One region of the Nonomuraea rosea genome, then DNA from elsewhere that is predicted to be linked to it. Evidence: riboswitches for the same ligand, from Rfam matches in the RefSeq annotation. Region 1 holds a riboswitch; each other region holds the start of a gene.
The links. Region 1 has a riboswitch for cyclic di-AMP ahead of ABEA43_RS64430 (CHAP domain-containing protein). Riboswitches for the same ligand answer to the same signal wherever they lie in the genome.

Region 1 (3,252 bases):
GAAGACGGTGTGACCGGCTCGGCATCCTTGCCGGGTGCCACCACCCTTCCTGGCCTCCTGGCGCGCGGTCGTCGTGGTCGCGGCGCTCATGCTGGCCGCGTTCACCTTCAACACCACCGAGAACCTGCCGATCGGGCTGCTCGAACTCCTCTCGGCGGACCTGCGCGTGACCCCGACGGCCGTCGGCCACCTCGTGACCGGGTACGGCCTGACGGTGGCGGTCCTGTCCCTGCCCGTCGCGCGGCTCACCCGGGGGATCCCGCGCCGGTACCTGCTGCCGGGCGTGCTGGCGGTGCTCGTCCTCGCCAGCCTGGCGTCCACGCTGGTGTCCTCCTACGAGCTGCTGCTCGCGCTCCGGGTGGCGACCGCGGCGGCCCAGGCACTCTTCTGGGCGGTGATGGGGCCGGTGGCGGTGGGACTGTTCCCGCCGCGGATGCGCGGCCGGATCATCGGCGTGCTGTCCGTCGGCGGGTCGCTCGCCTCCGTGCTCGGCGTCCCGGCCGGTACGTGGCTGGGCCGCCACGCCGGCTGGCAGGCCCCCTTCCTGGTGGTGGGCGGGCTCGCCCTGGTATCGCTCGTCCTCATCGCCGCGCTGCTGCCCGCCTCGCGTCCCGAGGATAGGCACGCCGCCCGTGGCGTCACCCCGGACGCCCGCCGGTTCGCGATCGTGCTGGCGATCACGGGTCTGTCGGTGACGGGGGCGTTCGCGGGATTCACCTATGTCGTGACGTTCCTCGGGCAGGTGAGCGGCTTCTCCGGCGACTCGGTCAGTGCCCTGCTGCTGGTGTTCGGGGTCGCGGGGATCGTGGCGGTCACCCTCACCGGGCCGCTGCTCGACCGGTTCCCCCTCGCGACGCTGGCGGTCCCGGTGGCCGGGCAGGCGGTGGCGCTGCTCGCGCTGTCCGCGGCCGGTGGCGTGCGGGCCGTGGCGGTCGCCATGCTGGCGCTCCTCGGGGCCTCGGTGGGGCCGGTCTTCATGGCCACCCAGAACCAGGTCCTGCGGCTGGCGCCGGGCCGGACGGAGATCGCCCTCGCGGCGAACTCGGCCGCCTTCAACGTGGGGGTCGCCGTGGGCGCCCTCGCCGGAGGGGTCATCCTGCCTCTCCTGGGGGTGCGGGGCGCGTTCCTCGCCGGTGGGCTGCTGACCGCCGCGGCGCTGCCCCTCCTGCTCCGGCTGCCCTCGCCGGCCGTGGCCGGCGACCGGCCGGCGGTCACGGGGACGCCGTAGCCGTACTCGTCAGGAGGTTGCGCAGCCGGCCTGCAGTGGCGGCGGCGGGCCACAGGCGGGTGGCCAGGTTCCTGGCCGCGATTCCGGTACGGGTCGCGGGGACCATCAGCGCGACGTTGCCCTGCCTGGGGTCGACCAGGGTACGGTGCTTGGCCTCGTACCGGGCGAAGACGGACAGGGGGTACGTCCACCGGGTTGCCGCTGGAGCGCAGGCCCGCCGCCCGTTCGACGACCTCATCGACGCCGATCACGCCGAATCGGGCATCCCGCCGGCCTGACCCCAGGACGCTCCCGGCTGGGGGATTCCATGGGCTTTCGCGGCGTTCTGAGTGCCTGGCGTGGAAATTTCGTGACCTGGGAATTACCCAGGTCAGGGGCTTGTTGTACATCCCGTACGCGGAGCCGAGGCCGCAGCCATCGCAGCGAGTATCTACACCGGACCGCGCTACCGACGTCACGCAGTCTGCGGACGTCACACCCATCACACGCATCACAGGGAAATCGCCTGTGACCGCTGAATCCGCCTGTGCGCGGAACCGGGGACCCATGTCTCAACGGGGTGAATCGGCACGTCAACGTGCCGTAGGGCAGCTTCCACGCCCGAATCCGTCAGCTAACCCGGTAAGCGGTATGGAAGCAAGGAGTAGATCGCCTGATGGCTGAGCACCGTTTCATCAACGCCCCGAAGATCGCCAAGATCGCGCTCGGCGCGACCGTCGTCGCCGCCGCCCTGGGCGCCAACGCCGCCGTGTACGCCTCCGCGCAGCACAGCGCCGAGACCCAGGCCGTACAGGCCAATGGCGGGCCCGAGCAGCGCGCCGCCAAGGGCCACGAGGCCAAGGTGAACGTCACCGCCCAGCAGGTGCTGAGCCTGGCCAAGGCCCAGGTCGGCACGTCCGAGAACGCCGCCGGTGGCGGCACCAAGTTCCAGCAGTGGTACGCCGGTTCGCAGCGTGGCGCCGAGACCGCCCAGCGTGACGGCGGCAGCAGGCAGGACTACCTGAACGCCGCCTGGTGCTCGATGTTCGTCTCGTGGGTCGGCGAGGAGAGCGGCGCCCGTCCGCAGGTCGGCTGGGACGCCTACACCGTCGCGCACGCGAAGTGGTTCGCCGCCAACGACCGCTGGGGCACCGAGGCCAAGCCCGGCGCCGTGGTCTTCTTCTCGTGGAGCGGCAGCAAGAGCCTGAGCGCCATCAACCACGTCGGCTTCGTGGTCAAGGACAACGGCGACGGCACGATCTCCACGATCGAGGGCAACACCGGCAACGGCAAGGTCGAGCAGCGGGTCCGTCCGACCTCGCAGGTCGTCGGCTACGGCTACCCCCACTACGCCGCCTGACCGGGAACACCTGGAAGCGCGCGCCCTTTCGAGGGCGCGCGCTTTTGCGTGTCCGGATGGAGTGCCGGGTTTTCACGATCGGCTGAGGTTACCGGTAGGGCCTCTAGACTCACCGTCCATGACCGACCTAGACGAGCAGGGCCGTCCCGAGCCGCCCGTTTCCGCCGACGAGACCGCCACGCTCCTGGGCTTCCTGGAGTTCCATCGCGCGACCCTGGAGTGGAAGAGCGCGGGACTGGACGCGGCCGGGCTGGCGGCGACGGTCGGCGGCTCGTCGCTGACCCTGGGCGGGATGCTCAAGCACCTGTCCTACGTCGAGGACCACTGGTTCTCGCACTTCCTGCACGGGCAGGACCGCCAGCCCCCGTGGGACACGGTGGACTGGGCCGCGGACCCCGACTGGGACTGGCACTCGGCGGCCGGCGACTCGCCCGAGCAGCTCCGCACGCTCTGGCGGGACACCGTGGCCCGCTCCCGCGATCTGGTCGACAAGGCGCTGGCCGACGGGGGCCTGGACCAGCTCGCCCGGCGCACGTGGGCCGACGGCCGGGCGCCCAGTCTGCGCTGGATCCTGGTCCACATGATCGAGGAATACTCCCGGCACAACGGTCATGCCGACCTCATCCGGGAGTCGGTGGACGGCCTCACCGGGGAGTAGCGGCCCTGACCGAGGTCTGGGCACTCC
Region 2 (3,252 bases), on a different contig from region 1:
CTGGCGGTGGGCCTTCTACGTGAACGTGCCGCTCGGCGTGATCCTTATCGCGATCGTGGCGCTGCGACTGCCGCGGAGGCCGGGCGTGGGCGGCGGCCGGCCCGACTACGCGGGCATCGCGGTGTTCACCGTGGCCATCAGCGCGCTGCTGCTGGGGCTGACGGAGAAGGGGATCGACGGCCACACCTGGACCGACGCGGCCGTGGCTGGGCCGATCGTGCTCGCGCTGGCGCTGCTGGTGGTGTTCGTGCTGGTCGAGCGGCGGGCGGCCAGTCCGATCATGCCTTTGCACCTGTTCGGCAGCCGCACGTACACCCTGGTGAACCTGACCTCGTTCAGCACGGCCTTCTGCATGTACGCCGGAGTCGTCTTCCTGCCGCGCTACTTCCAGGAGGCCCTGGGGGTCAGCGCCACCGAGTCCGGGCTGCGGATCTACCCGATGATGCTGGCGATGGTGGCGGGCAGTGTCCTCATGGGCGCGCTCATGTCCAGGACCAAGGTCTACAAGCCGTGGCTGGTCGGCGCGCCGTTCCTGCTCGCCGCCGGAGCCCTGCTCTGCCTGAACCTGACCCTGGACACCGGCGGCGTGGCCCTGGCGGTCTGGATGTTCCTGCTGGGGCTCGGGATGGGCCCGATGCTGTCGGGGCTCACGGTGGCCGCCCAGCAGTCGGTCGAGCCGCAGTACATCGGCACCGCCTCGGCGAACCTCACCTTCTTCCGGCAGATCGGCGGCTCGGTCGCGCTGGCCGTGGGCGGCACCCTCTACACCTCGACCGTCACCGCGGAGGCCCCCGTGCACGGCCTGGCCGCCGCGCACGCCTCCGCGGCGGCCGCGGTCATCCCGTCGCTCGGGGTCGTGGGGGCCTTGATCGCGCTGTTGGCGCTGGTCGCGATGCCGGGCAGGCGGCTGGAGATCCCCGCCACGCCGCAGAGCAAGGTCGAGGCCGGTTTCGCGTCATAACCGGCGTCGTGCGAAGCTGTGATTGTCCCCAAGACCACGGAGGTCCTCATGGCTGAAACACCGGAGCCGGAAATCGACGAAACTCCCGAGGACGAGATGAAGCGCAAGTTCCGGGAGGCGCTGGATCGCAAGCGCAACCAGTCCGCCGGTGCGGACGCTGGTGGCAGGGGCGGCGACCCATCGAAGATCCACGGGGCGCACGGTCCAGCTGCGAGTAAAAGACCGTTCAGGCGCAAGAGCGGCGGCTGAGGCTGGAATCAGCAGGGGGTACGGCAACGCCGTGCCCCCTTTTCTCTTTACCTGGCTAGGTAGATCTTCGCCCGATTCATGACGATGTGTTTGCGTTTGTCCGGAATTCGTGGTTACAGTGTTGAACCGTTACCAGCCGGTGGCGTGGACCTTACCCAGGAGGGACCAGCCGGCTGGCGCCGAATCCCGATCCGTCGGGAACCGGGGACCCATTGCAATTGGGGTGAGTCCGACCTCGTGTCGGTAGGGCATCTCCACGCCCGAACCCGTCAGCTAACCCGGTAGGCGAGATGGAGAGGACACCTTTCACCGCCATGCAAGAACGCGTCATACCCCCAGACAGAGTAGTGCCGGCCGCCCGCTGAGCGACCGCATTCCCCCCGGCTCTTTCCGCGCTCTCGCGTAGCGATTTCGCCAGGCGTCCTGCTCTGCTGCGCCTTTTCCTAGCGAGCGCATTCCCCCTGTCCCCTCGCGAAGGACTTCAATTCTTCATGTCTCGATCTGGCCTGCGTGCCCTCGTCCTGCTCACTGCCTCCGCCGTCGGCGCGCTGACCATCGCCGGCACCGCGGCCCACGCCGACTCCGACACGGACCGCGTCATGCTCAAGGGCTCGACCACGGCGTCGTACTTCTGGGACGACTCCTCCGGCCGCGCCGGTGACACCGGGCTGCCCGCCAGCGGCAAGCCCATGCAGAAAGGTCTGGCCGCCAGCCCGAGCTGGCCGCTGCTGACCGAGGGTTACGTGGTCTACAAGGGCAAGAGAATGCCCTTCTTCGTCGGCGACCGCGGCCCGGGCGAGCCCTCCAACCGCGGCGTCATGCTGGACCTCGACGCCAAGACCTTCGCCGAGCTGACCGGCGGCCGGTTCAACTCCAGCACGCTCGGCGTGGACGGCGTCGGCGGCGAGGGCCACATCGAGGTCGACTACGTCATCACCAAGTGGGGCGAGGGCGTGGGCAAGAAGAACTACCCCGTCGCCTTCTCGACCGGCGCCTGGTCCGAGCGCGACAGCAGCCCGGCCACGCCCCCGAAGGCCGATGAGCCCGCCCAGGGCGGCAGGTCCGTCCCGGCCGACGAGAACGCGGACGGCTGGCTCACCAAGGGCGACTCCAAGGCCACGGAGTCCGGCGAGGAGTCGGACGACACCGTGGGCACCACCATCCTGGCCGGCGCCCTGGCGGCGGCGGGCGGCGGCGTGGTGCTCGGCGGCGAGCGCATCCGCACCCTCCTCAGGTCCCGGATGCACTGAGCGAAGCTTTACTGACCGGAACCAGAATGTCATTCTGGTTCTCGTGACCACCCGCGTAGCCGTAAACGGCATCGAAATCGCCTACGAGAGCTTCGGCTCACCGGCAGGGCGGCCCCTGCTGCTCATCATGGGCCTCGGAGCCCAGCTCATCCACTGGGACGAAGAGCTCTGCGAGCTCCTGGCCGAGCAGGGACACCACGTCGTACGGTTCGACAACCGCGACGCCGGCCTGTCCACGCACTTCCACGACGCAGGCGTCCCCACGACGGGGGCGCCGTCGTCGTATCTGCTGGACGACCTGGCGGACGACGCCGCCGCGCTGATGGACGCCCTCGGCTGGCCGGCCGCGCACGTGGTGGGCGCCTCCATGGGCGGGATGGTCGCCCAGACGCTCGCCATCCGGCATCCGGCACGCGTGCTGACCCTGACCTCGATCATGTCCACCCCCGGCCCGTCGATCGCCCCGCCGACCGAGGCCGCGACCGCCGTGCTGATGACCAGGCCGCCCGCCGACCGCGCGGCCGTGCTGGCGCAGGCGGTGAAGACCTGGTCCATCATCGGCTCACCCGGCTACGACCTGGACCACGAGCGGATCTCCGCGCTGGCCGGGCTGGCCTACGACCGGTGCTTCGACCCGGCGGGCACCGCCAGGCAGCTGGCCGCCATCATGGCCTCGGGCGACCGTACGGCGATGCTGGCCGGCGTGGCCGTGCCCACCCTGGTCCTGCACGGGGAGGCCGACCAGCTCGTCCCGATCGCGGGCGGCCGGGCCACGGCGGCGGCCGTTCCTGG
Region 3 (3,252 bases), on a different contig from region 1:
GCGAGTTCGTGCCGGATGCCGTCAACGTCCAGGGCGGCGTGGTGGCCGAGGACGTCAAGCCGGGCCTGCCGCTGGCCGAGAAGCTGGGCCGGGTGTTCACCGCCCTGGCCGGTGAGGTCGCCACCAAGCTCGACATCGAGGTCCGCGGCGAGATCGCCTCCCAGGACGTGCGGGTGATCGAGCTGGCCGCGCTCAAGGGCGTGTTCACCGACGTGATCGAGGAGCAGGTCACCTACGTCAACGCCCCGCTGCTGGCCAAGGACCGCGGCATCACCGTCGAGCTGGTCACCAGCTCCGACAGCCCTGACTGGCGCAACGTGGTGACCGTGCGCGGCGTGCTCGCCGACGGCCGCCGGGTCTCGGTCTCCGGCACGCTCTCCGGGCCGCGGCAGATCACCAAGATCGTCGAGGTCAACGGCTACGAGATGGAGATCGAGCCGACGGCTCACCTGTGCTTCTTCACCTACGCCGACCGTCCGGGCATCGTCGGCGTCGTCGGCCGCCTCCTCGGCGAGCACGGCATCAACATCGCCTCGATGCAGGTGGCCCGTGACGTCAAGGGCGGCAAGGCGCTCATCGCGCTGACGGTCGACTCCGCGATCCCGGCCGACGTGGTCGACCAGATCGTCACCGAGATCGGCGGCGAGAGCGGCCGCTCGGTGGACCTGGAGGGCTGACCTCCTCCCGCCGTCGCTTGAGGGCCGCCACCCGGATCGTTCCCGGGTGGCGGCCCTTTCTGTTGTCTCAGCATGCGAGATACTAGGACATCCAACGAGATTGCTGGGGTACTGTTGCTGGAAATGCGCCAGGTTCTCGTACTTATTACCTGCCGCGGCGGGGCCTGTTAGGGCAGGTCGACGACTCGCCGCGGTGAGCGGCGTTGTGTCGGCCAATAAGCCCCTTTCGTCCGGTCCGTGACCCGGACCACGAGATCAGGCCCGGTTCGGATTCGCGACCGGGGTCCGACTTCTTCCGTTGGAACGCGCCCGCGAAATGAGATGAGTCCACATGTACGAGATGTATGCCTGGAATCGCACAGAAGAGCACGAGGACGAGGCCGCGGAGGCCGTTCAGACCGCGCTGGACCGCCGGGACAACGGTGGCGCGCCGCAAAACTCCGGTCGTTAGCACCCCACCCGGCGTGGGCCGCCCCGCGCCGGGCCGCCCACGCCGGGTAGTCCTTTACAGGGTGGCGGTCAGTCTGGCCGGCGCCGGAGCGTCACGCTGCTCCTTGAGCTCCGTCCATCGCCGCACGCCCTTGGGATCGGGCCGTACGCCGCCCACGAAGGCGGTTCTGCGCCATTCGGAGAGCTGTTCTTCCTTGACCACGTCGCCGGTGTGCGGCGCGTGCACCATGTAACCGGGGCGGGAGATCATCCCGACATGTCCCAGGTTGCTGAAGAAGACCAGATCGCCTGGCTTGAGATCCTTCCAGGCGATCTTCTTCGAGAACGCGCCGTACTGCTCTCTGGCCGTGCGCGGCAGCTCGATGCCCGCGTCCTCATAGGCCCGGAGCATGAGTCCCGAGCAGTCGTATCCTCGGTCGCTGGTGCCGCCCCAGACGTACGGGATGCCGCGCTTCTGCATGGCGAATCCCAGGGCGGTCTTCCAGGCGGGCTTGGGCGCGTTCTGCAGCCGGATGCGTTTGATGTCGGCGCCCGTGAGGGTGATGGCCGAGCTGTCCTGCGGAGTGCCGGCCGAGTCGTTCTTCGGGGTGGCCGCCTGGGCTGGAGTGCTCAGGGCGAGCCCGGTGATGCCTGCCGCCAGAACCAGGGCGACGCGTGGCAATGCGATGGGAGACAGAGGACTGTCCTTCCACGAGGCCGACCGGGTTAGCTGACGGGCTCGGGCCTGGAAGTAGCCCTACGGCGCAGGTGAGCGGCCGATTCGCCCCTTGGGGGGAAAGTGGGTCCCCGGCTCCACGCAGCGGCTGCGTGGATTAGGCCCGACGGACTCTAACGAAATGGTCAAAAGGCCGCAAATCGGGCAAAACTGGACGTCCGAAAAATGAGATGGTGTGTTCGTCAGTCGAGACGAGCCGGTAAGGTACCGCCCATGGAGTCGCGTAACATCCGCCTGGCCGTCATCCCTGGAGACGGCATCGGCACCGAGGTCGTAGCCGAAGGACTCAAGGTCCTGGAGGCGGTGGGCACGAAGATCGAGCCCACTCACTACGACCTGGGAGCCGCCCGCTACCACCGTACCGGCGAGACGCTGCCGGACGCGGTGCTGGAGGAGCTGCGCGGCTATGACGCGATTCTGCTCGGCGCGGTCGGCGACCCCAGCGTGCCGCCCGGCGTCCTTGAGCGCGACCTGCTGCTGCGCCTGCGGTTCGAGTTCGACCACTACGTCAACCTGCGGCCGGTCAAGCTGTTCCCCGGGGTGGCGACCCCGCTGGCCGACACGCCCGCCGAGAACATCGACATGATCGTCGTCCGCGAGGGCACCGAGGGCCTCTACGCGGGCACCGGCGGCGTCATGCGGCGCGGCACCCCGCACGAGATCGCCACCCAGGAGTCGCTCAACACCGCCTACGGCGTTGAGCGCGTGGTGCGCTACGCGTTCGAGAAGGCCAAGTCGCGGCCCCGCAAGAAGCTGACGCTCGTCCACAAGACGAACGTGCTCACCTACGCCGGCGACCTGTGGCAGCGCACGGTCAACCGCGTGGCCGAGGAGTTCCCCGAGGTCACGACCGACTACAGCCACATCGACGCGGCCTCGATGTTCTTCGTCAGCCAGCCCGAGCGGTTCGACGTGGTCGTCACCGACAACCTGTTCGGCGACATCATCACCGACCTCGGCGCGGCCATCGCGGGCGGCATCGGCCTGGCGGCCAGCGGTAACATCAACCCTGAGCGCAGCACGCCCAGCATGTTCGAGCCGGTGCACGGCAGCGCGCCCGACATCGCCGGGCAGGGCAAGGCCGACCCCACCGCGACCATTCTCTCCGTCGCCATGCTCCTCGACCACCTCGGCCTGCACGCCGAGTCGGCCAGGGTCGAGCAGGCGGTGGCCGACGACATCGTGGACCGGCTGGCCGGCTGGGCGGGCCGCACCACCCACGAGATCGGTGACGACATCACCGCGCGAGTATCCGGCTAGGACCGCCTAGCCCCGAACGCGCCTGGTGGTCCGAAGAGGACTGCCAGGCGCTTTTTCGCGTCCAAACGGTCGAACCACCCCATTGGCCGCTTGCCATCCCATATAGCGAGACAATAGGAAGTACGGACCGCCTCGCGCGGGCAGCGCCGC

Region 2: it holds a riboswitch for cyclic di-AMP, as region 1 does, so the genes downstream of both, ABEA43_RS17600 (hypothetical protein) here and ABEA43_RS64430 (CHAP domain-containing protein) in region 1, are expected to answer to the same signal.
Region 3: it holds a riboswitch for cyclic di-AMP, as region 1 does, so the genes downstream of both, ABEA43_RS25545 (C40 family peptidase) here and ABEA43_RS64430 (CHAP domain-containing protein) in region 1, are expected to answer to the same signal.

The regions. Positions count from the first base shown of each region.
Region 1 is NZ_BAABDQ010000067.1:33,299-36,550, reverse strand. It holds gene ABEA43_RS64440 (MFS transporter) at 35-1,228, shown strand; gene ABEA43_RS64435 (hypothetical protein) at 1,212-1,466, opposite strand; cyclic di-AMP (ydaO/yuaA leader) riboswitch at 1,731-1,871, shown strand; gene ABEA43_RS64430 (CHAP domain-containing protein) at 1,884-2,567, shown strand; gene ABEA43_RS64425 (DinB family protein) at 2,686-3,225, shown strand.
Region 2 is NZ_BAABDQ010000006.1:238,124-241,375, reverse strand. It holds gene ABEA43_RS17610 (MDR family MFS transporter) at 1-961, shown strand, start outside; gene ABEA43_RS17605 (DUF5302 domain-containing protein) at 1,010-1,210, shown strand; cyclic di-AMP (ydaO/yuaA leader) riboswitch at 1,378-1,513, shown strand; gene ABEA43_RS17600 (hypothetical protein) at 1,702-2,460, shown strand; gene ABEA43_RS17595 (alpha/beta fold hydrolase) at 2,504-3,252, shown strand, end outside.
Region 3 is NZ_BAABDQ010000011.1:91,771-95,022, reverse strand. It holds gene serA (phosphoglycerate dehydrogenase) at 1-677, shown strand, start outside; gene ABEA43_RS25545 (C40 family peptidase) at 1,183-1,788, opposite strand; cyclic di-AMP (ydaO/yuaA leader) riboswitch at 1,807-1,956, opposite strand; gene ABEA43_RS25540 (3-isopropylmalate dehydrogenase) at 2,056-3,102, shown strand.